DNA from 2 places in the Arthrobacter sp. TmT3-37 genome. Region 1 is predicted to be linked to the other one. Evidence: predicted binding sites of a transcription regulator. Region 1 holds the regulator's gene; the other holds the start of a gene.
What was found. The regulator LexA, encoded in region 1, represses DNA repair genes until DNA is damaged. The targets are predictions, from matches to a motif close to TCGAACANNTGTTCGA.
Positions count from the first base shown of each region.

Region 2: the regulator LexA is predicted to act here: its motif matches at 8,908-8,923, upstream of ACX80U_RS03665 (HNH endonuclease signature motif containing protein).

Region 1 covers NZ_JBTNDU010000013.1:56,103-71,101, forward strand. Annotated here, with positions in the region: gene ACX80U_RS14640 (FtsK/SpoIIIE family DNA translocase) at 1-106, shown strand, start outside; gene pgsA (CDP-diacylglycerol--glycerol-3-phosphate 3-phosphatidyltransferase) at 113-703, shown strand; gene ACX80U_RS14650 (nicotinamide-nucleotide amidohydrolase family protein) at 700-1,197, shown strand; gene ACX80U_RS14655 (helix-turn-helix domain-containing protein) at 1,321-1,761, shown strand; gene ACX80U_RS14660 (MarR family winged helix-turn-helix transcriptional regulator) at 1,817-2,326, opposite strand; gene ACX80U_RS14665 (DUF3046 domain-containing protein) at 2,413-2,631, shown strand; gene recA (recombinase RecA) at 2,830-3,873, shown strand; gene ACX80U_RS14675 (regulatory protein RecX) at 3,878-4,792, shown strand; gene miaB (tRNA (N6-isopentenyl adenosine(37)-C2)-methylthiotransferase MiaB) at 4,851-6,401, shown strand; gene miaA (tRNA (adenosine(37)-N6)-dimethylallyltransferase MiaA) at 6,398-7,309, shown strand; gene dapF (diaminopimelate epimerase) at 7,314-8,270, shown strand; gene ACX80U_RS14695 (class I SAM-dependent methyltransferase) at 8,310-8,918, opposite strand; gene hflX (GTPase HflX) at 9,039-10,622, shown strand; gene ACX80U_RS14705 (ATP-dependent DNA helicase) at 10,615-12,693, shown strand; gene lexA (transcriptional repressor LexA) at 12,816-13,529, opposite strand; gene ACX80U_RS14715 (LysM peptidoglycan-binding domain-containing protein) at 13,912-14,385, shown strand; gene ACX80U_RS14720 (histidinol-phosphate transaminase) at 14,487-14,999, shown strand, end outside.
Region 2 covers NZ_JBTNDU010000002.1:174,504-189,502, reverse strand. Annotated here, with positions in the region: gene ACX80U_RS03715 (2-hydroxyacid dehydrogenase) at 1-270, shown strand, start outside; gene ACX80U_RS03710 (glycosyltransferase) at 275-1,288, opposite strand; gene ACX80U_RS03705 (glycosyltransferase) at 1,282-2,094, opposite strand; gene ACX80U_RS03700 (2-keto-3-deoxygluconate permease) at 2,355-3,434, shown strand; gene ACX80U_RS03695 (four-carbon acid sugar kinase family protein) at 3,431-4,732, shown strand; gene pdxA (4-hydroxythreonine-4-phosphate dehydrogenase PdxA) at 4,729-5,754, shown strand; gene ACX80U_RS03685 (hypothetical protein) at 5,840-6,016, shown strand; gene ACX80U_RS03680 (GntR family transcriptional regulator) at 6,050-6,934, shown strand; gene ACX80U_RS03675 (ArsR/SmtB family transcription factor) at 7,201-7,779, shown strand; gene ACX80U_RS03670 (SRPBCC family protein) at 7,776-8,567, shown strand; gene ACX80U_RS03665 (HNH endonuclease signature motif containing protein) at 8,935-10,731, shown strand; gene ACX80U_RS03660 (sulfatase-like hydrolase/transferase) at 10,940-12,472, shown strand; gene ACX80U_RS03655 (LTA synthase family protein) at 12,784-14,334, shown strand; gene ACX80U_RS03650 (hypothetical protein) at 14,428-14,667, opposite strand; gene ACX80U_RS03645 (TetR/AcrR family transcriptional regulator) at 14,778-14,999, opposite strand, start outside.

The DNA of each region.
Region 1 (14,999 bases):
CGACCTCGCCTCCCGCGCGCAGGCCGTGGACTACTACGACGGCGCGGACGCCTCGGACGGCGGCGACGACGGTGACAACGACGCGTGGAACCTCACCGGCAGGTAGCCTGACATCGTGAGTACCTCCCCGAGCCCGGCGGTGCCGGTCCTGAACATCGCGAACGTCCTCACCGTCGTGCGCATCCTGCTCGTGCCGTTCTTCATCTGGTTCCTCCTGCTCGACGACGGACGGGCAGGGCTGTTCCGCTGGCTGGCGGTCGCGACGTTCGTCGTCGCCATCTACACGGACAAGCTCGACGGGGACCTCGCCCGCAGCCGCGGCCTGATCACCGACTTCGGGAAGATCGCCGACCCGATCGCGGACAAGCTGCTCATCGGATCCGCGCTGGTACTGCTCTCGGTGCTGGGCGAGCTGTGGTGGTGGGTCACCATCCTCATCCTCGTCCGCGAGATCGGCATCACGCTCCTGCGGTTCGCCGTCATCCGGTACGGCGTCATGCCGGCCTCCCGCGGCGGCAAGCTCAAGACCGTCGTGCAGACCGTCGCGATCCTGCTGTTCCTCATCCCCTTGCAGGCGGTCGCGGGGGACTGGGCCTGGTGGCTCGCCGCGGCCGTCATGGCCGCCGCCACGGTGATCACCGTGGTGACCGGCGTCGACTACATCGTCCAGGCGATCCGCCTGCGGGCGGGCGCCCGCCGGTGACGTCCGCAGGACCGGCGGCCGAGGTCGTCGCACTGGCGTCCGGGCTCGGCCTCACCATCGCCACGGCGGAGTCGCTGACGGCCGGGATGGTCGCCGCGTCCCTCGCCGCCGTCCCCGGTGCGTCGGCCGTCCTGCAGGGTGGCATAGTCGCCTATCAGGTCTCGGTCAAGCAGAACCTCCTGGGCGTGGAGGGCGAGCTCCTCGCCACCGCGGGGGCCGTCGATCCACGCGTCGCGGCGGCGATGGCCGACGGCGTCCGGGTGGCCCTCGCCGCGGATATCGGCATCTCCACCACCGGTGTCGCGGGCCCCGCACCGCACGAGGGGAAGCCCGTCGGTACCGTGTTCACGGCGATCTCCACGCCCACCGGCACCGAGGCGTTCGGTCATTCCTTCTCCGGGGACCGCGCGAGCATCAGGAGTGCCTCCTGCGACGCGGTGCTCCGCGAGCTCCTCGAAGAACTGTCCAGGGGAACAAACGGGGGTCGGGGGTAGTTATAAACACTGCCGGCCGTTGATAGGGTTGGCGACTCAGGCTCAAGCAGATCGGGCAGGTCATCATCACGCGGCATCCGCGATTCCGGCGGTGCCGCATTCATGAGGGAGCAAGCGATACAGATGGTAAAGCAGCCCGTATCCGTAAACGGCGTCGTCCGTTGGCGCGATGTGGGGTTGGCAGAGGATGCACAACGCAAGCCCAAGGAGCGCAAGATGGTAGTTCTCCGCCATGAAATCGGCGACGTCCTCCGTGACGTCCGCCAGCGCCAGGGCCGCACCCTGCGCGAGGTGTCGCACAGTGCGAGGGTCTCCCTCGGATACCTCAGCGAGGTCGAGCGTGGACAGAAGGAAGCATCCTCCGAACTCCTCTCATCAATCTGCAGTGCACTCGAGGTGCCGCTCTCCTCGATGCTGCGGGAAGTCAGCGACCGCCTGGCAGAAGCAGAAGGCGTCTCGATCCCGGACACCATCCCCCAGGAGTTCTCCCGGGAGTTCGGCGAGGACCTGTCCGACGAACTGAACGACGATTTCCGTCGGGGACTCGCGGCGACGAACCGTTAGGACCCCCACGACAAGGAAGGCCCGTCCCTGCAGGGACGGGCCTTCCTGCCGTCTGCTACCAGTTGTCCTTGGTGTACGTATTGTTCAGCTGTGCGATCAGGGTCCCGAGCCGGGTGAGGTCCTCGACGTCCCAGTCCTCCATCAGCTGGTGGAATGCCTGCTTGCGAGCGGTCTGGGCCGCGACGAGCTGGCTCGTCCCCGCGTCCGTCAGCGAGATCGCCTGGGCCCGCCCATCGAGGGGGTCGGCTTCCTTCTGGACCAGTCCGAGCTGTTCCAGCATGGCGATCTGGCGGCTGACGGAGGGCTTGCCCACCCCGACGCTCGCTGCGATGTCCGTGAGGCGCATGGAGCCTTCGCGCTGGAGGATCACCAGCAGTCCGTACGCCGCGGGCTCCATGTCGGGGTGCACGCGGCGGGCGACCTTGTAGGAATTCGACCGCGCGCGGCGCCACAGCATGCTGAGCTGTTGTTCGAGGGCCTCGATGGCCGCGTCGGTGTCGGCATCTTCCCCGGGGTAGGCTGCAAGGCCCGGGCCGGGATCGGTGGTGCTCGGCTTCGCGTTCATGGGCCCATTGTAGGGTTCCGCCGTGGCGGAGACACCTCCACAGGACGGTCCGTACTGCACGGGTACACGAGAGCGAGGCACTGCAGATGCGATTGAGTGATTTCTGGCGGTTGATGGACGACGAGTTCGGCGAGCGGTATTCGAGGACCCTCGCCCGGGACCTGGTGGTCGACCGGCTGGGCGACAGGACCGCCGCGGAGGCACTGGGCGCCGGGGTGGATCCCAAAGTGGTCTGGGAGGCCGTGTGCCGGGCGCAGGACGTACCGCGCGAGCGGTGGCTGGGGCGCGACATCAAGCCGCGATGACCCTCGGAGGCCGGAGGGACAACACGCTCGCGGTCCCGCGGATAATCGAATATCTGTTCGGACCGGACTATGATGGTGGAGGAGGCGGCGCGCTCCTGTGCACATAGCGGCGGCCCACCTCAAACTGTCGGCGCAGGCCAATACAGTCGAGAAGAACACGTAAACAGGCCAGTTGGCCATGAACAACCGAGGTGAAGAATGGCCGCTCCAGACCGCGAGAAAGCCCTAGAAGCTGCTCTCGCCCAGATCGACAAGCAGTACGGCAAGGGTTCCATCATGCGTCTCGGTGACGAGACCAGGGCGCCCATCGAGACCATCTCCACGAGTTCCATCGCGCTGGATGCAGCACTCGGCATCGGCGGCCTCCCGCGTGGTCGGGTCGTCGAGATCTATGGTCCCGAATCCTCCGGCAAGACCACCGTGGCGCTGCACGCCGTTGCCAGCGCACAGCGCAACGGGGGCATCGCGGCATTCATCGATGCCGAGCACGCGTTGGATCCCGAGTACGCCAAGAAGCTCGGCGTGGACACCGACGCCCTGCTCGTGTCGCAGCCGGACACCGGTGAGCAGGCCCTCGAGATCATGGACATGCTGGTGGGCTCCGGCTCCATCGACATCGTCGTGATCGACTCCGTCGCCGCACTCGTGCCGCGCGCCGAGATCGAGGGTGAGATGGGCGACAGCCACGTCGGCCTGCAGGCCCGTCTGATGAGCCAGGCGCTCCGGAAGATCACGGGCCGCCTGAGCCAGACCAAGACCACGGCGATTTTCATCAACCAGCTGCGCGAGAAGATCGGTGTCTTCTTCGGAAGCCCGGAGACCACCACGGGTGGAAAGGCGCTGAAGTTCTACGCGTCGGTCCGCATCGACGTGCGTCGTATCGAGACGCTGAAGGAAGGCGTCAACCCGGTGGGTAACCGGACGCGCGCCAAGATCGTCAAGAACAAGATGGCCCCGCCCTTCAAGCAGGCGGAGTTCGACATCCTGTACGGCCACGGCATCTCCCGTGAGGGCGGCCTGATCGACGTCGGCGTGGAGAACGGACTGGTCAAGAAGTCCGGTGCCTGGTTCACGTACGACGGAGACCAGTTGGGGCAGGGCAAGGAGAACGCCCGGAAGTTCCTCATCGACAATCCTGATCTGGCGGACGAGCTGGAGCAGAAGATCAGGGTCAAGCTCGGAATCGGAGTGCAGCCGGAGGAGCCCGATGCTCCGAAGCTGAAGGCCGTCAGCGGCGAGTAGGCACGTGTCCTCGGAGGAAGGATCCGAGCCGGTCGGATGGGGTGTCTCGTTCGACCGGTTCGGTTCTGACAGCTCCGTCGATGCTGTCGACGGCGACGCGCTCCCGCGACGGTCGCCGTCCAGGGGACAGGGCCTGACCCGGACCACGTCGTCCTCGTTCGGCGCGCGGGCGGCAGGCGGAGCCGGACGGGGTGCGCCCCGATCAGGGGTCCGCGGAAGAACGTCCCCCCGGTCCTCCGCCGATGATCCGTTCGGTCCTGTGGTCGGGTCCTCCGCCGACGGCGATGCTCCCGCGGACGGTTCCGCTGACCGCGCGGGACGAAGCCAGGGTCGCTCCCGTCGGAGGAACACGGCGCGCGGGTCGGGTGCCGCTGCCGCCCCCACCCCGGACACCGGGGGCGAGGGTGGATCTCCGCCGCCCAGGACCGACGAGGAGTGGACGTCGCAGGCTCGCTCGATCCTGCTGCGCCAGCTCGCACTCGGACCGCGGAGCCGGCACCAGCTCCAGCAGAAGCTCGCCGAACGCGTGGTGCCGCCCGCGATCGCCACCGCACTCCTCGACCGCTTCGAGGAGGTGCAGCTGATCGACGACGCCGAGTTCGCGCGGATGTGGGTGCGGACCCGCACCGCGGCCAAGGCGTTGTCCCGCTATTCGCTCCGGCGCGAACTCGCGGACAAGGGCATCGAGCCCGACCTGGCGGAGGAAGCGCTGCAGCAGGTCACCGACGAGGACGAGCACCTGCAGGCCCGGGACGTCGTCCGCCGCAAGCTCCGGAGTAGCGCCGACCTCTCGGACCGTGCCGTGCGGGACAAGGAGGTACGCCGTCTCGTCGGTGTTCTCGCGCGCAAGGGATACAACCCCGGTGCCGCGTTCTCCATCGTCAAGGAGGTCCTGGCGGACGCCGGCACGCCGGACTGAGCCCGCGCGGACGATTGTCGGGGCCCCCGCGGGCAGCCGTACGCTTAAGGGCGTGAGCATGACACTTCCCGTCCCCCTCGGCGACACCGATCCCCAGTCCGGCGACCAGCCGGACCGCCCCGCGGCCGACCCGCGCACCTACGAAGTGCGCACCTTCGGTTGCCAGATGAACGTGCACGACTCGGAGCGTATCTCGGGACTCCTCGAGGACGCCGGGCTCGCCCGGGTCGAGGGCGGGCAGGCGGACGTCGTCGTCTTCAACACCTGCGCCGTCCGTGAGAACGCGGACAACAAGCTGTACGGCAACCTGGGCATCCTGAAGGCCGTCAAGGAATCCCGCCCCGGGATGCAGATCGCCGTCGGCGGGTGTCTCGCCCAGAAGGACAGGGACACCATCCTGAAGAAGGCCCCCTGGGTCGACGCCGTGTTCGGGACCCACAACATCGGCGCCCTGCCCGCCCTGCTGCAGCGCGCACGGCACAACCAGGACGCGCAGCTGGAGATCCTCGAGTCGCTCGACGTCTTCCCGTCCACCCTGCCCACCCGGCGGGAATCGGTCTACGCCGGGTGGGTGTCCATCTCGGTCGGGTGCAACAACACCTGCACCTTCTGCATCGTCCCCTCGCTGCGCGGCAAGGAACGTGACCGCCGACCCGGTGAGATCCTCGCCGAGATCGAGGCCCTCGTCGCCGACGGCGCCGTCGAGGTCACGCTGCTCGGCCAGAACGTCAATTCGTACGGCGTCGAGTTCGGGGACCGAGGCGCCTTCGCCAAGCTGCTCCGCGCCTGCGGCTCCATCGAGGGCCTCGAGCGCGTCCGCTTCACGAGTCCCCATCCAGCGGCGTTCACCGACGACGTGATCGACGCGATGGCCGAGACGCCCAACGTGATGCCGCAACTGCACATGCCCCTGCAGTCCGGGTCCGACCGCGTCCTGAAGGCCATGCGCCGTTCCTACCGCTCCACCCGCTTCCTGGGCATCCTCGACCGCGTGCGCGAGCGCATGCCGCAGGCGGCCATCTCCACGGACATCATCGTCGGATTCCCCGGCGAGACGGAGGAGGACTTCCAGGCCACCCTCGATGTCGTCGAGCAGTCGCGCTTCGCCACCGCCTTCACCTTCCAGTACTCGAAGCGCCCGGGGACCCCCGCCGCGGACCTGCCGGAGCAGCTTCCCAAGGCGGTGGTGCAGGAGCGCTTCGAGCGCCTCACCGCCCTCCAGGACCGTATCGCGCGCGAGGAGAACGCGCGCCAGGTCGGCACGCTCGTCGAGGTGCTCGTCACCGACCAGCAGGGGCGCAAGGGCGGCGAGACCCACCGGCTCACCGGTCGGGCGCGCGACCAGCGCCTCGTCCACTTCTCGGTCCCCGAGGGCGCCGCCGCGCCACGGCCGGGCGACTTCGTCACGCTGCCCGTCACCGAGGCGGCGTCGTTCCACCTGCTGTCCGACCCGACGTCCGATCAGTACTCGCTCCGGCGTTCTCGCGCCGGCGATGCGTGGGACAGGAGCCAGGCCGACTCCTGTGGCGTGCCCGCCGGCCCGGACGGCGCTCCCCGGTCCGTCTCCCTCGGCATGCCGTCCCTGCCCGTGCGGGGGAGCGGCCGTTGACCGTTCCGGTCGTCGCCGTCGTCGGTCCCACCGGCTCGGGCAAGTCCGACCTCGGCGTCGACCTGGCGCACCGGCTCGACGGCGAGGTCGTCAACGCGGACGCCCTGCAGTTCTACCGGGGCATGGACATCGGCACCGCGAAGCTGCCCCTGCCGGACCGGAGGGGCATCGAGCACCACCTGCTGGACGTCCTCGACGTGACCGAGGAAGCCAGCGTGGCCGCGTACCAGGAGGAGGTCCGGCGCGTCATCGCGGACATCCGCAGCCGGGGCCGCGTCCCCATCCTGGTGGGCGGTTCCGGACTGTACCTCCGCGCGGCCCTCGACCGGCTGGAGTTCCCGCCCACCGACGCGGCCGTGCGCACCCGGCTCGAGGCGGTGCTGGCGGCCGGGGGCAGTGCGGCCTTCCGGGAGCGACTGCGCGCGGTCGATCCCGCATCCGCGGAACGGATCGACGACGACCGTCGGCTCATCCGGGCCCTCGAGGTGTTCGAGGTCAGTGGACGGCCCTTCAGCGCCTTCATGCCGCGGCGCGAGTACCACCAGCCCGCCGTGCAGATCGGGCTGGCGGTGGACCGCGCGATCCTGCGCGAGCGGCTCGCCGACCGCGTGCACGCCATGGTGCGGGCCGGCCTCGCGCACGAGGTGGAACGCCTTGCCGCCTCCGGGCTGCGGGAGGGGCGGACGGCGTCGCGGGCGCTCGGCTACGGGCAGTTCCTGCGCGTCCTCGACGGGTCGATGACGGAGGCGGACGCCGTCGAGGACACCATCGCGGCCACGCGCCGCTTCGCCCGGCGGCAGCTGACCTGGTTCCGCGGTGACCCGCGGGTGTCCTGGCTGGACCGGCAGGAGCCCGGACTCCTCGAGCGGGCCGTCGGGATCGTCCGTGCACCGGGGGACATATCCTAGGACGGTGACCGGATTCCCCGCTGATGCCCCTGCCCCCGCTGCCCGGCCTACGTCTGGCCTGTCCTTCACCAAGGGACACGGCACGGGCAACGACTTCGTCCTGACGCTCGATCCCGAGGGCACCGGACCTGCCGATCCGGCGTTCGTCGCGGGCCTCTGCGACCGGCACCGGGGCATCGGTGCCGACGGGTACATCCGCGCCGTGCGATCGGCAGTGCTCCCGGAGGGACGCGCCCTCCTGCAGACGGAGCCCGACGCCGAATGGTTCATGGACTACCGCAACGGCGACGGCTCCCTGTCGGAGATGTGCGGCAACGGCGTGCGTGTCTTCGCGCACTTCCTCCTCGCCAAGGGTGTCGCCGACCTGCCCGACGGCGGCGAACTCGCCATCGGGACCCGCGCGGGCGTCAAGCGCGTGACACGGTCGGGGGACGGCTACGCGGTCGACATGGGGCCGTGGGAGTTCATCTTCCCGGACGCGGCCGTCGCGCGCGGCATGGACTCCCTCGTCGACATCGGCGGGCTCGACGTCGAACGCCCGGCGCTGTCCATCAGCATGGGCAACCCGCACACCGTCGTCGCACTCGCCGATCGGGCCGACCTCGAGCGCACCGAGCTGTACCACGCCCCGGCCGTGCAGCCCCTACCACCGGCCGGGACGAACGTGGAGCTCGTGGTCCCCGCGGATCCGCTGGTCGGTGAGGACGGCGTCGGGCGACTCACCATGCGCGTGCACGAGCGCGGCGTGGGGGAAACGCAGTCGTGCGGCACCGGCGCGTGCGCAGCGGCGGCCGCCACCCGGTACTGGGCCGGCGAAGGTGCCCCGGCCCGGTGGCTCGTGGCCGTTCCGGGCGGGGTGGTGGGGGTGACGTTCTTCGACGGGCCCGAGGGCCGCGAGCACGTCCAGCTCAGCGGACCGGCCGAACTGGTCGCCGACGGCATGCTGTTGCCCGCCGGCTGAGGGCGGGAGCGGCGGGAGCGGCGGAAGGGCCGGGAGTCGTCAGGCGGGCCGGTGGACCTCCAGGATGCGGAACGACTTGGAGGTCTCGGCGCGGCGGACGGTGAAGCCCTCGGGCAACTCGTCGCCGAGCCAGCGCTGCAGCGAGTCCGCACCGAGGTTCTTCTGCACCACGAGCCATGCCCGCCCGCCCGGGGCCAGGCGTGGCAGCCAGCGCAGGAGCAGGGCATGCAGTTCCTGCTTGCCGATCCGGATGGGTGGATTGGACCAGATGGTGTCGAAGCGCAGATCGGCGTCGACGTGGTCCGGCGTCGTGGCCACCACATTGGAGAGCCCCAACCGTTCGGCGTTCTCGGCCGTCAGCGCGACGCAGCGCTCGTTCACGTCCACCGCATGCACCGTCGCCGCAGGAGCCTTCAGGGCCATGGTGAGGGCGATCGGACCCCAGCCGCTGCCGATGTCCAGCAGGTGCTGTCCCTCGGGCTCGGGGACGGTGTCGAGGAGGATCGCCGTCCCCTTGTCCACGCCGTCGGGGCTGAACAGGCCCGACGACGTCACCAGGTCGCGGCGGGCGCCGGCGAGGACGACGGACAGGGGGCGGCGGACGTCGGGTCCGGCCGGTTGCGCGCTGAAATAGTGCTGTGACTCCATGCAGGAAAGCCTAGTGCCCCGGTCCGCGGCACCCTCCGGGCAGTTTTCGCGCTGGGAGAATTCGTTGGAAGGCGTCCCTCCGGCGGCCGTAGAATTGGACGACATCCACCTAGGGAGACCATGACCGAGAATCACGGACATTCCACCGGAGCCAACATGGGCCGGGAGGAGATCCAAGCCGTCATCGACCGGATCCTCGCCAGCGACGAAGCTGCCACGGCGAAGGCGACGAACGGACCTCAGAAGACGGGCGACACCGCACCGCCCGTGGAGAAGACCTGGCGGTCGCGCGCGCTCGCGCTGTCGAAGGACGAAGTGCCCTCCGACGCGGACGGGGACCAGGAGGACCTGGCCGAGCGCCGCGCGCTCCGCCGTGTCGCGGGACTGTCCACCGAACTCGAGGACGTCACCGAGGTCGAGTACCGGCAGCTGAGGCTGGAGCGGGTCGTGCTCGCCGGTCTGTGGAGCGAGGGCACGGCGCAGGATGCCGAGAACTCGCTGCAGGAACTGGCCGCCCTCGCGGAGACCGCAGGGTCCGAGGTGCTCGACGGGATCGTGCAGCGCCGGCTCAAGCCGGACCCCGGCACGTTCCTCGGGTCGGGCAAGGCCCAGGAGCTGAAGGACATCGTGCAGGCGACCGGTGCCGACACCGTGATCGTCGACAGCGAACTGTCGCCGTCGCAGCGCCGTGGGCTCGAGGACATCGTGAAGGTCAAGGTCATCGACCGGACCGCGCTGATCCTGGACATCTTCGCGCAGCATGCCAAGTCCCGCGAGGGCAAGGCCCAGGTGGAACTCGCGCAACTCGAATACCTGCTGCCGCGCCTGCGTGGCTGGGGCGAGTCGATGTCCCGCCAGGCGGGCGGCCAGGTCGGCAGCGCGAGCGCCGGCATGGGCTCCCGCGGACCCGGTGAGACGAAGATCGAACTCGACCGCCGGAAGATCCGCACGCGCATGGCCAAGCTGCGCCGGGAGATCGCGGAGATGAAGCCCGCGCGCGAGACGAAGCGGTCCAACCGCCGTCGCAACCAGGTCCCCTCCGTCGCGATCGCCGGGTACACCAACGCCGGGAAGTCGTCGCTGCTGAACCGGCTGACCGACGCCGGCGTGCTCGTCGAGAATGCGCTGTTCGCGACCCTGGATCCCACGATCCGCAGGGCGGAGACGCCGGACGGCATCGGTTACACGCTGGCCGACACGGTCGGTTTCGTCCGGTCGCTCCCCACGCAGCTGATCGAGGCGTTCCGCTCGACCCTCGAGGAGGTCGCCGACGCCGACCTGATCCTGCACGTCGTGGACGCCTCGCATCCGGATCCGGAAGGCCAGATCGCCGCCGTCCGCGCGGTGCTGACCGAGGTCGACGCCCGCAAGGTGCCCGAGATCATCGTCCTCAACAAGGCCGACGCGGCCGACCCCTTCGTCATCGAACGGCTGCGGCAGCGCGAGCAGCGCTCGGTCGTCGTCTCGGCCCGGACGGGCGCCGGGCTCACCGAGCTCCGTCAGCTGATCAGCACGAACATCCCGCGTCCGGGCGTCAAGCTCGACCTGCTGGTGCCCTACGCGCACGGCGAGGTCGTCAGCCGCCTCCATGAGGAGGACGTCGAGATCCTCGGGATGGAGCACGCCGACGAGGGCACGCGCCTCGAGGTGATGGTCCGGGAGGGCCTGGCAGCCGAGCTGGAGCCGTACGTCCGGCATGAGTGAGAGCGTGCGGTCCGGTGCTGCGGTCGCGGCGCCGGACGCAGCGCACCACTCCGCCGAGGCCCGGCAGGCCCTGGAACTGCTCGACGCCGCCGTCGCGGCGATGGGCGGTGAGATGCGCGCCGGCCAGCACGAGATGGTGCGGCAGGTGAGCGAGGCCATCCGCTCCGGCGACCACCTCCTCGTGCAGGCCGGCACCGGGACGGGCAAGTCCCTGGCCTACCTCGTGCCTCTCCTCGCGCATGCCCTGGAGAGCGACCGTCCGTCGGTCGTCTCGACGGCGACGCTCGCCCTGCAGGCGCAGATCGTGGGGCGGGACCTCCCGCGCCTGTTGGACGCGGTGCGGCCCGCGCTCGCACGCCCGGTCGACGTCGCGCTCCTCAAGGGCCGCTCGAACTACGTCTGCCTGCACAAGACCGGCGGGGGATTTCCCGAGGAGGACGCCCCGGACGCCCTGTTCAGCCTGGGCGAGGACGCTGCCCCCCATCCTTCCCCTGCCGGCGGTGGAGCCCCCGCATCGGCCCTCGGGAGGGACGTGGTGCGTCTCCGCGAGTGGGCGGAGGAGACGACGACGGGTGACCGCGACGACCTCGTGCCCGGCGTGAGCGACCGCGCGTGGCGCCAGGTCTCCGTCTCCAGCATGGAGTGCCTCGGCGCTGCCCGCTGTCCTGTCGCCCAGGAGTGCTTCAGCGAGAAGGCCCGGGCCGCCGCGGCCGACGCCGACATCATCATCACCAACCACGCCATGCTCGCGATCAGCGCCTTCGAGGGCATCGCCGTGCTCCCCGAATACGACGTCGTGGTGATCGACGAGGCCCATGAACTCCACGACCGGGTGACGGGCGCCGTGTCCGGACAGCTGTCCGCCTCGATGGTGATGGCCGCGGCGGCCGCCCTGCGGCGCCACGCCTCCATCAGCACCGGCGCCCTCGACACCGCGGCCGCAGCGTTCGAGGCCTCCGCCGAGCTCATCCCGTCCGGCCTGCTGCCCGGCGGCCTGCCGGACGATCTCGAACAGTCGCTGGCGCAGGTCCGCGACGCGGCGCGGGCCGCCCTGTCCGACACGAAGACGGACGGCAAATCGAAGGCCGACGCCGACGGTGGCCGGCAGGTCGCCCGCTCGAGGACGACGCTGGTCTTCGAGCTGGCCGAGCGCATCCTCGCGGCACCGGATCTCAACGAAGTGGTCTGGGCATCCCGCCCGAGCACCTTCACACCGGGTGCGGGCTATGCGCAGCCCGACGAGAGTGCACCGGCGACCCTGAACGTCGCCCCGCTCTCGGTGGCGGGACGGCTGCGGGAAGGCCTCTTCGAGGACCACACCGTGATCCTGACGTCGGCGACGCTCGCCATCGGCTCGGAGTTCGGTCCGGTGGCGGGGTCGTTGGGCCTCAGTGGTCCCGGTGCGCCCGCTTGGACCGGCGTGGACGTCGGGAGCCCCTTCGACTATCCGCGCCAGGGCGTCCTCTACGTGGCGAAGGACCTGCCCAAACCCGAGCGGGGCACGTCGGACGCCCAGCTGGACGAGCTGCTGGTCCTGCTCAGGGCCTCACGCGGGGGCGCTCTCGGCCTCTTCTCGTCCAAACGGGCCGCCGAGGAGGCGGCCGAGGCGCTCCGACCGAAGGTCGACTTCGAGATCCTGTGCCAGGGGGAGTCCTCCCTCAGCGCACTGGTCACGCAGTTCGCCGACGAGCCCGACACCTGCCTGTTCGGGACCATGTCGCTGTGGCAGGGTGTCGATGTCCCAGGGGCGTCGTGCCGGCTGGTGGTGATCGACCGCATCCCGTTCCCCCGACCCGACGATCCCCTGATGACGGCCCGGACGAGGGCCGTCGCGCGGAACGGTGGCAACGGATTCATGAGTGTCTCCGCCACCCACGCGGCCGTGCGGCTCGCCCAGGGAGCGGGTCGCCTCATCCGGGCGGCGGGAGACAGGGGAGTGGTGGCAGTGCTGGACAGCCGCCTCGCCACCGCACGGTACGGCGGGTTCCTCCGGGCGGCCCTGCCGCCCTTCTGGGCGACCACCGACCGCGCCACGGTCACGGGCATCCTCGAACGCCTCTCGGGCCGCTGACGCCCGTCCCGCCGTATCCGCAGGCCTCCTGGAGGGCGCCCGGTAGGTTCGCCTGCGACGTCGGCGCCGGGAGGGACTCCGAAGCGCTCGGCGGCGTCGCCGACGACGCGCCGGAGCGCCTCCTAGAGGGCGCGCATCACCGAGACGACCTTGCCCATGATGCTGGCGTGGTCGCCCAGGATCGGCTCGTAGCGCGTGTTCTGCGGCAGGAGCCACGTGTGCCCGTCACGCTGGCGGAAGGTCTTCACGGTGGCCTCGTCGTCGAGCAGCGCCGCGACGATGTCGCCGTTCTGGGCGCTCTGCTGCCGCCGCACCACGACCCAGTCGCCGTCGCAGATCGCGGCATCCACCATCGAGTCCCCGGAGACCCTGAGCATGAAGAGGTCCCCGTGCCCGACGAGCTGGCGCGGCAGGGGCATGACGTCCTCCACGACCTGATCGGCGAGGATGGGCCCGCCTGCCGCGATGCGGCCGACGAGCGGCACGAGGGCGGTGTCGACGGCGATCTGGTGCTCGCCCGCAGGCTTGCGGTCCGTCGGGGAGGCGCCGGCGGACACCGGCTCCGACGCGAGCGTCAGGGGCAGCAGCACCTCCATGGCGCGAGGACGCTTCGGGTCCCGTCGCAGGTAGCCGAGCCGTTCCAGCTGGGAGAGCTGGTGCGTCACGCTCGACAGACTGGCCAGCCCGACAGTGTCGCCGATCTCCCGCATGGAGGGCGGGTAGCCCTTGTCGGCGATCGAGCGCTGGATGGTCTCGAGGATGGTCAGCTGGCGCGCCGTCAGCCCCTTCGACACGGAACGGCCCCTCGGGCGTCCCCGCCCGGCCGAGAGGGGCACGGCATCGGTGGGGACGTCGGCGATGTTCGATTCCTGCCGCGCTGCCGGTGTTGGTTCCACCACTGGTGTGCCTTTCGCCTGGGACTGCGCATCCCGTCGTGTCCGCCGTGCGGCTCCCGCGCAGTGGGAGCCGTTTCTGTCAGTGGCGGATGGTTGTCTTGGGACCATCACCGGCAGGCCTGCGGCTCAGGAGCAGGACACGCCGGTGATAGACCGTGCTGTTCACGCTAGGCCAGTCCGGGGCGGTTTTCAAACATATGTTCGAGCGAGTCTCGACAAGCATCGTCCGTAGATGCTAGAAATAAGCGCAGCTGAATTAGAACGTGTGTTCGAAACACGCTGCGTTTCCACACGGAACATTCGAAGGGAAAGAGGTAGGCCGATGACAGAGGCACCAGCACCGCAGGGCAGTACGGCGTTGGCACTGGCACCCGCCCGGCCGGGGGTCCACCTCCGGCTCGTCGCGGCTCCTTCGACTCCCGCGCCGGCTTCCACGTCGGCTTCCACGTCGGCGGGGGAGCACCAGCACTCGCCGCGGGAACCGGAGCGCCCGCTGACCCTCACCCGGCGGGGGCGGTTGCTCCTCGTTGGCCTGCCGATCGCGCTGGGCGTCGCCGCCCTGATCCTCCTCGGGGCCTTCCTGACCTCGCAGGCCCAGGCCGGGGAATCGGCTCCCGTCTCCTCGTCCGTCGTCGACGTCAACGTGGCCGCGGGCGAGACCCTGTGGGACCTCGCCGTGCGGTACGCCCCCGATCGCGACCCGCGCGACGTCGTCACGGAGATGGTAGAGCTCAACAATCTCCGCTCGTCCGTCGTCCAGGCCGGCCAGAGTATCTCCATACCGGCCGAGGGCTAGCCCCCGGTCCCGCATCGGTTCCCGCCCTGCCGGGCAGGGCCGGTCCAGGCACCTGACGCGCAGCATTCGCTGCGAGGGCCGCCATCGCTTAAACTTGAACGGTGCCCTCCTCCGTCGATGCCCTGGCAAACCTCCCCCTGCGCGATGACCTCGTCGGGCTGCACCCCTACGGTGCACCGCAGCTCGATGTGCCGATCCTGCTGAACGTCAACGAGAACACCCACGGTGTACCGGCGGACGTGCATGCAGCCATCGTCCAGGCCGTCGCCGAAGCCACCACGGGCCTGAACCGGTACCCGGACCGCGAGTTCACCGAGCTGCGGAAGAACCTCGCCGACTACATCGGGCACGGGCTGACGCCCGAGCATCTCTGGGCGGCCAACGGGTCGAACGAGGTCCTGCAGCAGGTCCTCCAGGCCTTCGGCGGGCCGGGACGCACGGCGATCGGCTTCCCGCCGACGTACTCGATGTACCCGCTGCTCGCCAGCGGGACGGGAACCCGCTACATCACCGCCGAGCGCGGGTCCGCCTATTCGATGACGCCGGACGCGACAGCCCGCGCCATCCGGTCCTCGGGTGCGAACGTCGTCTTCCTGTGCTCTCCCAACAACCCC
Region 2 (14,999 bases), on a different contig from region 1:
GTCAACGTGGCGCGCGGCAAGGTCGTGGACACCTCGGCACTGCTCGCAGAACTGACGTCCGGGCGGCTGCGCGCCGCCCTGGACGTGATGGAGCCGGAGCCCCTGCCGGCCGACCACCCGCTGTGGAACGCGCCGAACCTGATCATCACGCCGCACGCCGCCGGCTCCATTGCGCAGTCCGGCCCACGGGCCTTCGCGCTGGTCAACGCGCAGGTGCGCCGCTACGTGGCCGGCGAGGACCTCGTCAACGTGGTGAAGGGAGCCCACTGAGTCCTTACGCATACGCTGTGAAGTTCGGGCCGAGGGTGTCGAGCCAGGCGGCCGGATGCACGGCCACGGCGTCGGCGCCGGGCCGGCCCCACGCGGCCGTGACCGCCTCCTGCAGCGCCGTGCCGGTCCGGGCGAACGGGTAGCGGTCGAGCACCCAGCGGCGGTTTGCCTCACGGACCGGCGCCAGGGCGTCGAGGTCCTGGATCAGGTCCGCCACCCGGTCGCGGATCAGCAGCGGTCGCTGGTCCGGGACCCGCCACGCGCCGGGCGCCTCGAACAGCTCGTGCCCGCCGCCGCCGTCGTACCCGACCACGAGACAGCCTGACGCCAGCGCCTCGGCGACCGGCAGGCCGTAGCTCTCGGTGTGCCCGAGGGCGACGAAGACCGCCGAGCCCGCCAGGGTGGCGGCCACCTCCGCCCGCGGGGCCTGGACCAGTTCCACCAGCTCCACGCCCGAGAGCCGTGGCTCGTCGGCCAGCAGCCGCTTCAGCAGCGAGGCCTCCCGCGGCCGCTTCTTGGGGAACCAGCTCACCCGGAGCTGCCCGGCGGCGCCGGGGGTGAACAGCTCGCCGTCCACCGGGTTGGGCACCACGCGCACCGGCAGGCCGGGCAGCGCGGCGGACAGCACGTCGCGGCTCTCCTCGGACACCACCCAGACCGCGGGTGCCGGCGACCACCCGGGGAAATCGTCGCCCGGGGCGCCGGCCGCGAAGGTGTAGAAGTGGTTCTGGTTGAAGATGACCTTGCGCGCTCCGGGTGCCGGATCTCGGCCCTGGACGGTCGGTGTCTCCGGCAGCACCAGGAGGTCATCGGCGCCGATCGCAGTGGTGGCACCGAACAGCATCGGCACATCGTCGGCGATCCAGTCTGTGCGGTCGTCCGAATCGGGCAGCCACAACCAGGCCTCGTGGCCGCGCTCCCGCAGCAGCCGCACGTGCTGGGTCATCACGTGCACGCCGCCGCTGTGGTGGCGCGTGGCGAACCCCGCGTAGACGATCTTCCCGGGAGTGCTCACCATGCCGGAGCCGTCAGGTACCAGGACGCGCCGCTCCCGGTGTTGTGGGCGGGGAACGAGTCCGGGCCGAGCCCGACGTCGGCCCGCCATCCGTCGCCCCACTTGGCGTCCAGTCCGTGGAGGATCTCCGCCCGGTTGCCCTCGGAGCTCTGGCCGGTCCGGTTCATCGTCTGCCGCCGCAGGTGCGAGACGTAGGCGCCTTCCGTGACCACGCACCGCAGGCCGGCCGCCCGCACGCGGATCGCCAGGTCGATGTCCGCGCCGTAGCCGTGCCGGGGGAAGGTGACCTCGTCCAGACCCCCCAGTTCGACGACGGAGGGCACGGCGAACGCTATGGCGGTGCCGTCACAGAAGTCGACGTCGCGCAGCACGTCGCGCGGGATGTACTCCGCGGCGGTACCCGGGATCGCCGAGGCCCGCTGGTGGAGCCAGAAATCGTCGTAGCAGGCCGCCGCGAGCGCGATGTCGTCCGCTGTGGAGAAGGGCGCGAGCAATCCGTCGAGGAACCCGGGCGACAGCCGGATGTCGTTGTTCAGCACCACGCAGACCGCATGTCCGTCGCGCGATGCCGTCTGCAGAGCCCAGTTGGCGGCGCCGATCCATCGCAGGTTGCGCCCCGGGCGGTGGACCTCGATGTTCCCCTCGGGGAGCACGTAGTCACCGGCGTTGTCGACCACCACGATCCGCAGGGCCGGGTCGAGGTCGCTCCCGTCGCGGACCAAATCATGCACCACCGCATCGGTCAGTTCCGGCGAACCGAACGCGGGGATGACCACGAGTGCCGAGGCGGCGGTCGTCGCGGGGGTCACTGCTCGGCGCGGGCGGCGCGGCCCCCGCGGTTGCCGTTCAAGGTGATGATCAACATCGGTTCCCGTCGGGTCAGGTGGACGTGCGCCACGGCAGCGAAGTACACACAGTCTTCTGCCTGACCCAGCGGAAGGATTGCCCATCCCAGCCACTTCTTGTGTGACGTGCCCCACGCGGCCTACAGTAGGTACATCGTGTCCGTACTAGTTGTACGTACCCCTCCGTCCGCATAGACACCTCCCGTACAGAGAGAAGATTCGCCATGGCAGCCGAATCGCTTCCGAAATCCCGCGTCCCCCTGTTCGACGGCATGAACCGCATCCCCGGCGGTCTCATGCTCATCCCCCTGATCCTCGGTTCGATCGTCGGGACCTTCGCCCCCGGCTTCCTGGAACTGGGCAGCTTCACCACCGCCCTGTTCGCCGACTCCGCCCTGCCGCTGATCGCCGTCCTGATCTTCGCGACCGGCATGCAGATCACCGCCAAGGCCTCCGGCCCCGTGCTCGCGACCACCGGTGTCGTCCTGCTCTTCAAGACGATCATCCCCGCCGCCCTCGTCGCGGGCCTGGGCCTCTTGGTCGGCATCGACGGCATCCTGGGGATCTCGATCCTCGCCCTCCTGGCCAGCTTCGACAACAGCAACGGCGGCCTTTGGCTCGCCTTCACCGGCCGCTACGGCGACTATCGGGACCGCGGCGCCTACATGGCGTCCGCCATCAACGACGGCCCCTTCTTCACGCTCCTCTTCCTCGGCATCTCGGGCCTCGGCAACATCCCGTTCCTGACGCTGCTTGCCGCCGTCATCCCCCTGATTCTCGGCTTCATCGTGGGCAACCTCGACGCCAAGTGGACCGAGGTCATGCGGCCCGTCCCGAACATCGTCATCCCGTTCTTCGCCTTCGCCCTCGGCACCGGCATCGACCTCCGGAACGTCATCACCGGCGGTCTCAGCGGTATCTTCGTCGGCATCGCCGCCACCCTCATCACCGGCACCCTCGTCTACATCGGCTACCGGTTCATCCTCCGACGCGGCATCAAGTCCGGCATCGGCATCGCGTCGGCGACGACGGCCGGCAACTCGATCGCGACGCCTGCGATCGTCGCCGCGGCGGACCCGACCTTCTCGCCGTTCGTCGAGGTCGCGACGGCGCAGGTCGCCTCGGCCGTCCTGGTCACCGCGATCTTCGCCCCGCTTCTCGCCACCTGGGTGCTCAAGCGCCAGGGCGGCCTGGACACGGACGACGCCGCCGCGGTCACCCCGACGTCCGCCTCCGAACTCCCGCCCGCGGGCGATCCGTCCGCACCCACGACGCGGCGCCGCCGGACCGGAGACGACGAGTGACGGCACCCACCGCACCCATTGTCGGCATCGCAGCCGACGACGTCACCGGCGCCACCGACTCCGTGGTCCAGTTCTCCCGCACCGGCTGGTCCTCCCGGCTGCTGCTGGGCGAACTGCTCCCGGACTCGGTGGAGCCTGGCAGCGCATTGGCGGTCAACACCGACGCCCGCGCGATGGACACCACCACCGCCCGTCAGGCAACGGCGAACGCCATCAGGAACCTCGTCACCGCGGGCGCCGATCGCCTCTACCTGAAGATCGATTCCACCATGCGCGGCAGTGTCCCGGCGCAGGTGGCCGGAGCGCTCGACGCCTGGCAGGAGCGGCACCCCGGCTGCTTCGCGGTCGTGTGCCCGGCCTACCCGGCGATGGGGCGCACCGTCGAGGACGGACTGCTGCGCGTGCACGGCGGACCCGTCGAGGACTCCCCCGCCGGCCGCGATCCGGTCACGCCGGTTCCGACGAGCGAGTTCTCGCAACTCCTCCTGGGCACGATGACGATCAGCCTCAGCGGCTCCGCCGAGCGTGATGCGCAGGCGCTCCGGAACGCGGCGGGCGACGGCGTCGTGGTCGTCAATGCGACGTCCGACGACGACCTCCGCGCCCTTGCGGCAGCACTCGTCGTCGCCGGACCGACAGCGATCCCGGCCGGGTCGGCCGGCCTCGCCGCTGCGCTGGCAACAGCCTGGGCGGAGTCGGGAGCCGTGTGCGCTTCCCCGGAACCGGCCCCGGCCGCTCAGGGGCAACGGATCGTCGTCGTCGTCAGTTCGCTGCACGACGTCGCCCGCGCCCAGACCGACCACCTGCAATCCCAGCTGGACTCCGCCGACCTCCGCATCCTGCAGCCCGACGAGTCCCTGCTCGACCAGCCGAACCGGCTCGCCCAGTGGGCCGCCGGAGAGCTCGAGGTCCCGGAATCCCTGCCGCGGGTCGTCGTCATCACCTCCCCCGAGGCGATCGGCGGCTCAGAAACCCTCAGCGGAGCCGCCATCGCGAACAGTCTCGCGTCGGTGGTGCAGCAGACCCTGGCCCGCGCTTCCGTCGGTGCCCTCGTGCTCGTCGGCGGCGACGGGGCCCGCGCCGTCCTCGACGCCACGCGGGCCCAGGCGCTGCGCGTCACCGGCGCCATCCAGGAGGGCATCCCGGTCGGCGTCGTCGAAGGCGGCACCGCGGCTGGAAAGATTGTCGTCACGAAGGCCGGCGGTTTCGGGCCGGTCACCGCCCTGCTCGACACCGTCACCGAACTCACCCAGACACTGACCACCACCCTCGCCCACTCAACGGAGGCATCCTCATGAGCATCCCCACCCTCGCCGTCACCCTCGGCGACGTCGCCGGCATCGGGCCGGAGATCACCGCGAAGTCCCTCCTCGGGCACGACGACGTCCGGCGGGAATGTGTGCCCGTCGTCATCGGCGACGAGGCCGCCATGCGCCAGGGCGTCTCCAACGTGGGCGGCGACCCGGACAAGGTCCGTGTGCTGTCCTCGATCGAGGACGCCACAAATGAGCCCGGCATCATCGAACTCCTGCAGACCGGCCCGTCGCTGGCCGACGTCAAGCTCGGCGAGCTCAGCCCCGCCGCGGGCGACGGCTCCTACCGCTTCGTCGTCGAGGCTTGCCGCCTCGCCCGCGAAGGCAAGGTCCAGGGCATCGTCACGGCGCCGCTCAACAAGGCCGCGATGCATGCCGGCGGTCACAAGTGGCCCGGCCACACGGAACTGCTCGCGCACGAGTTCGGCGTGGAGAACTTCAGCCTCGTCCTGTCCGCGGGCGACCTCTACTTCTTCCACCTCACCACCCACGTCTCCCTGCGGCAGGCCATCGAGGACGTCACGCCGGAACGCACCGGCAACGTCATCGAGCTCGTCAGCGCCTTCACCAAGGCGCTCGGCAACCCTGACGAGCCGATCGGCCTCGCCGGTCTCAACCCGCACGCCGGCGAGAACCGCCTGTTCGGCGACGAGGACGCCGACATCCTCGCCCCCGCCGTCGCCGCCGCCCGCGAAAACGGCATCAACGTGCACGGGCCCATCCCTGCGGACGCGCTCATCCCCGCCGCGGTCAAGGGCAAGTGGAACATGGTCATCGCCTGCTACCACGACCAGGGCCACGCACCCTTCAAGGCCGTCTATGGCGACGACGGCGTGAACATCACCGTCGGACTGCCCGTCGTCCGCGTCTCGGTGGACCACGGTACGGCGTTCGACATCGCCGGTCAGGGCATCGCCCGCGAAGCCAGTCTCGTGCTGTCGATGCGCCGCGCAGCTGCGCTGGCACCGGGCTGGGATGTCGTCTGGCGGACCGCGCAGAAGAAGTAGGGGTTCGTACAGTCTGATGACCGGGAGGGGGCACGCTGCCGACGCCGTCGCCGCTTGTCCTCTCCCGGCGCCTAGGATCGGAATCATGACGAGCGACGAAGACCTCGACCCACCCGTCCCCAGCTACCTCGAGGGGATCGAGCTCAAGCGGGTCCACGACGGCAAGATCCTCGAGGAGGACGGCGACGCCTCGTCGTCGCCGAACGGCGCCTCGTCGTCCTCCGACAGCGCCTCGTCGTCCTCCGACAGCGCTGACGCGTAGGTCTTTGACCACCATCGTGAACCGGAGCCTCTCATGACCGGACCAGACGATCCACAGGAGCGTCCACTGGATGCGGGGAGCAGCGAGCCACTGCACCTGCAGCTCCGCGGGCATCTGCGCGCGCAGATCCTGAACCACTCGCTACCGCCGGGCACGTCGCTACCCAGTGAGGCACAGCTGCAGGTGCGGTACGGGGTGTCCCGGTCCGTGGTGCGTCAGGCCCTCGGCGCGCTCACCGATGAAGGGTTGATCGAGCGGGGCCGCGGGCGCGGCAGCACCGTTGCTCCACGCCGCGAGCACCACCGGCTGGTGCACCGCACGTCCGGGCTCTCGGCGCAGCTGGGCAGCACCGGGGCGAGCGTCGGAACGGAGGTGCTGTCGCTGACCGTGCAGGACGCCGATGCATCGACGGCGGTCCTCGGGACTCCGCAGGTTCTCGCGCTCGAGCGGCTGCGGACGGCCGACGGCGTACCCATCGCCGTCATCCATACATGGCTGCCGGCACCTGTCTTCTCCGCACTGGACGCCGAGTCGCTGCGGGACGCCTCGCTCCATGCGGTACTCGGCGAGAAGTTCGGCGTGCGGATCACGTCCGGCAAGCGGCAGATCCGGGCGGTACCGGGCGACGGAGACCTGCTGCGACTGCTGATGCTGGAGGCGTCGTCGCCCGTCCTTCTCCTGGAGGGGACGAGCTTCGACCAGGACGGCCGGCCCGTGGAGGTCTTCTCGACCTGGCACCACCCCGATCATGTGGTGTTCGACATCGACATCCAGAATGAGCCTCCGGCGCCGGCCGTGACAGGCGGCCTCTCGCCGTCGTCGGCTGGTGACACTGCCGACGCGGTCGCCGATCGCGCCCGCCGTCTGGGAGCCGATCTGCTCCGCCTCGCCGACGATCTGTCGCGCAACAGTTCCTGATGACGGTGGTACCCGCCGTCCGCTCCGCGCTCCCGGCGACCCGCGGCATCGTTCCTCGGTGGCCAGTTCCTTCCTTGATCTGACCCGATCGGGTCGATACGGCGTGAGCACATAGGCCTCTGCGCGCTCTCCTCGGGTGAGCTGCCGGTCATCGGGGTTTCGCCTGTTCCTCGGCTGGTCCCGAAGCTGCTTCTCGGCACCTTCTGTCTTCCTTACGGCGGAGTAGACCTATTGACAACTTTTCTTGTCGAGCGCACGATGATGGCATGTACGACGTCGAAGTCATCGAATGCGCTGAGGCAGCCGCCGCTGTGCTGGATCCGGTCCGAGCCAGGCTGCTCGGCGAGCTCGCCGTTCCGGCCTCCGCCGCCGGGCTCGCCGCCCGGGTCGGTATCGCACGCCAGAAGATCAACTACCACCTCAGGACGCTCGAGACGCACGGCCTCGTGGAACTGTTCGAGGAGCGCCGGCACGGGGGTATCACCGAGCGGGTGCTGCAGGCGTCGGCTGCGTCCTACGTCGTGTCACCTGCGGCGGTCAGCGGGTCCGCGGCCGATCCGGACGCCAACGATGATCACCTGTCGGCGGGTTACCTCGTCGCGCTGGCCGGCCGGCTGATGCGCGAGGTCGGCGCCCTGGCGCGCCGGGCAGGCGCGTCCGGTCAGCGCCTGCCGACGCTGACCATCGACACGCAGATCGGTTTCCGGTCTGCCGCTGACCGGGCTGCCTTCGCGGATGATCTGACCGCCGCGGTGCTCGACCTGGCCGCTCGCTACCACCACGACGACGGGCTCCCCCACCGGCTCGTCGTCGCCGCCCACCCCCTTCCCGAGGAGAAGTCATGAGCACGACCCCGAACGTCCCGTACCGCCTGGAATTCAGCGTCGAGGTCCCGGGGACCCCGGAACAGGTCTGGCAGGCCATCGCCACCGCCAAGGGCATGAGTGCCTGGTTCCTGCCGACCGAGATGGAGGAGCGCGAAGGCGGTTCCCTTCATTTCGCCATGGGTCCCGAGATGGGCTCGGACGGTCAGGTCACCCGTTGGGACCCGCCGCGCCGCATCGAGTACGAGGAGGACTGGGCCGCCCTCATGGGCAAGGACCCGGAGGCGCTCAGCCCGCTGACGTCGGAATTCCTCGTCGAGGCGCGCTCGGGCGGCACCTGCATCGTGCACGTCACCAGCAGCGGCTTCGGGACCGGCGATGCCTGGGAGTCGGAGTTCTGGGATGACATGGGCACCAGCTGGATGCCGTTCTTCGACAACCTGCGCCTGTACCTGACGCACTTCCCCGGCCAGGAGGTCACTCAGCTCGAAGCTTCCGCCTCCCACCCCGGAGACGCGCAGACGCTCTGGGCCACGCTGCACGGCGCGCTCGGCCTGGGCGATGAGGGCGCAGCGGTCGAGGTCCGTGGCACCACCGGCACGGTGGAGCGTGTCGGTGAGCGACAGGTACTGATCCGTATCACCGCACCGGTTCCCGGGATGCTCAGCGTCTTCGCTCACGGCGAGGGCGAGAGCACAGCGACCGTGGGCGTACGGGCGTATCTGTTCTCCGCCGACGCGGCGGACTACGTGCAGCGCGAGGAGCCGGCGTGGCAGGCCTGGCTGCAGGGACTCAGCGTCCCGGCCTGACGTCCGCGCGGACTTGCTGCGCTCAGGGGTGACCCCTTCCACCGACGGGCTCGCCCCGAGGCGTGAAGGACCGAACCTCGACTGTGCCGTTTATCCCGACTGCGGCGTCGATGCCCGCGGCCTTGGCGTGGCTGCGTTCTTGAGCGCGGCCTCGGCACTGCGGTGGCGTTGCTCGCCACCTCGGCGTTCCTGTGGCGTTGCCCGCCACCTCGGGGTTGCTGTGGCACTCGACGCGACCTCGGCGTTGCTGCGGCACCAGCGGCCGACGACGGGCGTCCTCGAAGGCTGTGGAGGAGAGGTGCCTGACTTCTCCTCCACAATGGGTCAGAGGAAGCGGGATTAGTACGTACGTTCGATAAAATGAGTCATGGCCGTTGCACCGCTCGAGCATCCCGATACTCCACTGGAGTTCATTCGGTCCGAGCTGCTCGCTTTCGGTCAGGACCTGGCAGAGCACCACCTCCTCCTCCCCAAGAGTGACGTCGTGGAAGCGCTCGTCACCATCGAGGAGATCTCGAAGATCGTCGATTATCTGCAAATCATTGCCGCTCGAGCCGCTCAGGACCACGACGTAGTGGGCACCGGCGAGCAGGACGCTTCCGGATCGCTCATCGTGCGGGCGGAGCTCACCCTGTCGAAGGTCGACGGCGAAGGCTCAGAGGACATCGCCGGAACTCCTTCAGCAGATGCCGATCAGCGGGACAAGAAGGCCCGACATCCCGAATTCAGGACCAGTGCCGATTTCCTGCGAGCCCGACTCGGCATCAGCCGATTCGAGGCGAACCGCCGGTTGAGGCTTGCAGCAGGCGTCCTGCCCGGCGTCACTGCGAGCGGCTGTTCCACTCTCGCTCCGATGCCCATCCTCGGCACCGCAGCGAACGCGGGCGAGGTCAGTGGACGCGCGGTCTCGATCGTCCATGATGCGGTTCAGCGGGTACGTGCCGTCGCAACTCCACGGCAGCTCGAATCGATGGAGCGCCACCTCACGCTGCAGGCGATGGAGTCGGACGAGGACCTCCTGCGCGTTCTGGCGCGACGCTGGGAAGGTGTACTCGACCAGGACGGGCAGGAGCCTACGGAGAAGGTACTGCGGGCACGACAGGGTGTCTTCCTCAAGGGCAGACGGAACGGCTTGCATTTTCTGGAGATCGGCGCAACCGATGAGCAGTTCGAGCATCTGGTGACCGCCATGAACACTGCGACGAATCCGAGGGGAAAGTCCAGCGCCCTTGAGGCCATCGGAGACCCGGCGGGTGGGATCAGAACCGTCGGGGTTGCCGGTGAAAGCGGATGGAGCGGTACCGGCGGGGGCGGCACTGCCTGGGGTGGCATAGGCGAGGGTGGCGCCGGCGGGAGGAACTCAGGCTGGGGCGGCACAGGCGAGGGAGGCTCCGGCGAGAAGAACTCAGGCTGGAGCGGTTCTGGCGGAACCAATGCAGGCTGGGGTGGCGCCGGTGGAACCGACGCAGGCTGGAGCGACGCCGGCGGAGGCTCCACAGGAGGGGACGACTCAGGTTCACGTGACGCCGGCGACGACGCCCGGCCGACGCGCTCCCAGAGCCTCCTCGACGGATTGGTGTCCGCGTGCAGGATCGCCCTGTCGACGGACGGGCTGTCCGCATCAGGCGGACACCGCCCCCAGGTCATGGTGACCATCAGCTATTCGGACCTCGTAGGCGAGATGGAGCGGGCCGGTCACGCTGTGTTCGGGCAGCAGATCAGCGCACGAAGCATCCGGAAGCTGGCCTGTGATGCCGACATCATCCCGCTGGTCCTCGGCGGCAAGGGCCAGATCCTCGACATCGGTCGGGCACAGCGGCTCTTCCCTCCACATCTGCGCCGCGGCCTCGTTGCGAGGGACAAGGGTTGCGCCTTCCCCGACTGCTCGATCCCGGCGACTTGGTGCGAAGCCCACCACATTGCGCCCTGGGCCACAGGAGGAACGACGAGTATCAGCCAGGGAGTCCTCCTGTGCTCACGTCATCATCACGTGGTGCACGAAGGGAAGTGGACGGTCGAATCGAAGCACGGCATCCCCTGGTTCACTCCGCCGACGTACGTCGATCCGGGTCGGACTCCGCGAAGAAACAGGTACTGGCAGGTGGAGGAGGCGGTCCACGAGCAACTACTCGACGCCGAAGCCCGCGCAATCTACTGCCCGTAGCAACTCTGCTTGAGGGTTCGCGGGGCACCGCTGGCGGAGCGCCGCAGGGTACAGCTCACGACGTGCAGCAGGGTACCAATCGTGAACAACGAGTGAACTCTGGTTGAACAGGTAGCCTGACGGTATTAAAATTCTTTTGCCCGAGGACGGGCCGGATGTCAAGGGTCTACGGCGACTACGCGGGCATCTGCGAACGCGAGGTGTTGCCTTGGCTGACGAAGCACTGCAGGTGGCTCGACGGGTCGGCGTCGTCGCGGGACGCACCCTGGTCTACGTCCTGATCTGGGCCGGGCTCGCGCTGCTCATCGCCGCCGCCGGCATCCGCTACTACTGGGGCAAGATCACCGTGAGCCAGATGCTCATGAATCTGGTCTCTGTGGAGACCGACGGCGGGGGCGGAGCCATCGTCTGGGTGGCCATCCTGGGAATCGGCGTCGCTCCCCTGCTCATCACCGTCGGGATCGCGCTCTGGCAGTACGTCCAACGCCGCAAGCACCCTCGTCGCTCGCAGTGGAAATCGCGCACTATCTCCACGACCTTGGTGGCCGCGGTGGTCCTGGGCGGCACCACGGCCTTCGACACCACCGTCGGCATGAGGGACTACATCGCGGCGGCCAGCTCCCAGTACGACCTCGGCGACTACTACGTGGAACCGACCGTCACCGGCGACGCGAACAAACGCAACCTGGTGCTGATCTACCTCGAATCCGGCGAAGCCACCCTCGCAGACGACCAGCTCTTCGAGAAGGACGCTTTCGCTGCCTTGAAGGAGGCCACCAAGGCGGTCGACGATTGGCAGAGCGTGGAGGATCTCCAGCAGTACAAGAGCGGAGGCTGGACCATGGGCGGCCTCACCGCGACGCAGTGCGGCATCCCGTTGAAGGGCATGGCCTCCCCTGGCGGAGGCCCTCAGACCAATGCTCTCGGTGGCGATGCGAGTACCTATCTGGGCGGGGTGACGTGCCTGGGCGACGTCCTGGACGAGCACGGGTACACCAACGTCTTCCTGGGCGGCGCCAATGCCGCCTTCGGCGCAAAGGACACCTTCTTGCGCACCCACGGCTACTCGGAGCAGAAGGGCCTTTTCGACTGGCGGGCCGCCGGTGAGCCGGAGGAGAACTTCCGCAGCGACTGGGGCCTGAGCGACCAACGCCTTCTGGCCTACGCCCGGGACGAGGTCGACGAACTGCATGCCGAGGCGGAGAAGACCGGTCGACCCTTCAATCTCACGCTGCTGACGCTGGACACCCACGAGCCCGCACACCTCTTCGACTACTGCGATGTGGACACGGAGAACGAGGTCACCTCCGTGTACTCCTGCTCCATGACCCTGGTGGCGCAATTCGTGGACTACCTGGCAGAGAAGGGTTATCTGGACGACACCGCTGTGGTGATCATGGGTGACCACCTCAAGCGCATGGGCGCGGATGACCCGTTCCACGAGCAGCTGGACGACGCCGACCGCACCATCTTCAATCGGTTCTGGATACCGGGCGACGACTACAGCACCACCACGTTGCGCCCCCGCGTGGACCAGATGAACATGTACCCCACGATCCTGGAGGCGGCCGGCCTGACGCTGCAGGATGGCGAGGCGGGGGTGGGGGTGTCCGCCTTCGCGCCATCCGTCCCGGAGGGGTCGGCGCAGACGATGGAGACGGTTGCCTATGGCGAACTGCTGGACTCACTGTCCCCACTGTTCTACGAGAGAGCCTGGGCCGGCGAGGACGTCGGGCAGTAGCGCGACGCAAGGGCAGCCCGCTCCTCGGGCATGGCGCGGAGCAGTCATCGATGGCGCTGGGGCCGACCAGGAGAACCCGCAGCCCTCCTCGTCCCGCACGAGCGGCCGGTGGGAGCACTCACTGCTGAGAAGGTTCCGGCACCGGATCGACCACGGGAATAGTCGCATGCCGCACGATGCAGCGGGTGAAGTACGGGTGAACTCAGGTTGAACAGGTAGCCTGACGGTACTAAAATCTTTCCGCCCGAGAACGGGGCGAATGTCAAGGGTGTGCGGCGACCACGCGGGCATCCCGAACGCGAGGTGTTGCCATGCTCGGCCGGATTCTGCACGTGACCCGACGGGTCGGCGTCGTCCTTGGACGCGTCCTGGTCTACGTCCTGATCTGGGCTGGGCTCGCGCTGCTCATCGCCGCCGCAGGTATCCGTTACTACTGGGGCGAGATCTCGGTGGGGCAGATGCTCCTGAACCTCGTCTCCGTGGAGACCGACGGCGGTGGCGGCCTCGTCTGGATCGGTGTCTTCGGCATCGGCGTCGTACCCCTGCTGCTCACGCTCGGGATCGCCCTCTGGCAGTCCCGCCGTCGCCGCAAGCACCGCAACCTGGGCGACATCGTGCGCCCTCGCCGCCGGTGGGTCATGCGCTCCCTCTCCACCGCCCTGGTGGCAGCCGTCGTCGTCGGAGGCACCACGGCCTTCGCGAGCTCGGTCGGGGTGAAGGACTACATCGCAGCTGCGAACTCCGAGTACGACCTCGGCGACTACTACGTGGAACCGACCGTCACCGGCGACGAGGATAAGCGCAACCTGGTGCTGATTTACCTCGAGTCCGGTGAAGCCACCCTCGCGGACGACCAGCTCTTCGAGAAGGACGCCTTCGCTTCCCTCAAGGCTGCAACCAGGGCGTCCGACGGTTGGCAGAGCGTGGACTACCTCCAGCAGTATCGGGGTGGGGGCTGGACCATGGCGGGCATCACCTCGACGCAGTGCGGCGTCCCGTTGAAGGGCCTGGGCATCGCAGGAGACAGCAGCTCCTCCTCGACCGACGGCGACGACGTCGACACCTACCTGGGCGGCATCACCTGCCTCGGCGATGTCCTGGGCGACCACGGCTACACCAACGTCTTCCTGGGCGGCGCCAACTCCTCGTTCGCCGCGAAGGACACGTTCCTGGGCAGCCACGGCTACTCCGAGGTGAAGGGCCTTGCCGACTGGCGGGCCGCGGGTGAACCGGTGAAGAACTTCCGCAGCGACTGGGGACTGAGCGACGAACGACTCCTGGAGCACGCGAAGGACGAGATCGATCAACTGCACGCGGACGCGGAGCGGACCGGTCAGCCCTTCAACCTCTCCCTGCTGACGCTGGACACCCACGAGCCGGTGCACGTCTACGACTACTGCGACGTGGACACGGACAGCGAGGTCACCTCCGTGTTCTCCTGCTCGATGACCCTCATGGCCGGCTTCGTGGACTACATGGAGGAGAAGGGCTACCTCGACGACACCGCCGTGGTGATCATGGGCGACCACCTCAAGCACATGAGTGCAGGCGACGCTTTCCACGAGCAGCTCGACAACCACAGCAACCGCACCATCTTCAACCGGATCTGGATACCGGGCGCGGACGGCGACAGCACGTTGCGCCCCCGCGTGGACCAGCTGAACCTGTACCCCACGATCCTCGAGGCGGCCGGCCTGACACTGCAGGGCCGCGAGGCCGGGCTGGGCGTGTCCGCCTTCGCGCCGTCCGTCCCGGAGACCTCGGCGCAGGCGATGGAGGCCGGCGCCTACGCTGAGCTGCTGGACGCCTTGTCCCCGGAGTTCTACGCCCGGGCCTGGGCCGGCGAGGACGGCACGCCGTAACGCGACCCGGGTCGCTGACCGGGCGTAACGCGACCCGCGTCGCTCGAGACGCGCCGCTGATCCGGCGTCGCTCGATCTACGCCGCAGGCTCCCTCACCACCAGCGGTGACGGCACCCGGACTTCTGGCACTCCCACTCGGGCGTCCCGTACCGGGGCTCACCGGTAGCGGGATCGGGACGCCATTCCTCGCTCATCACGCAGCCCGCGTACACCACGCGGGGGTTCTCCTCCTGCACGGAGGGCGGGACCATGCCGTAGGCGATCGGCCAAGCCTCGTGGCCGCATCGAGGACACGACGTCGTCCGGCTGGACCCCTTCGAGATCGTCGTCATACCCAGAGAGTAGGCGAACACTACGACGTTCCAGGCTGCACTGACCCGCTAGAAGTTCTTGTCAGCTGGGCAGGATCTCCGAGCCGCCGGCGCGAGCATCGCCGGCGCCCTCAGTCCCGGGCCAGCGTCTGCAGGTACGCGACGATCGCCGTCACCCCTACCTCGAAGCTGATGTCGGCGCGCGGTCCTGCAAGGGATGCCCGCGCAAACGCTCCGTGGAGCGCGGGCTGGGCCTCGGCATCCGCGAGCCAGGCCGACTCGGGCGCCGCCACGTCGAGGGCAGAGCCCAGCATGAAACTGTCGAGCACGGTCACCGCCACCACCACGTCGTC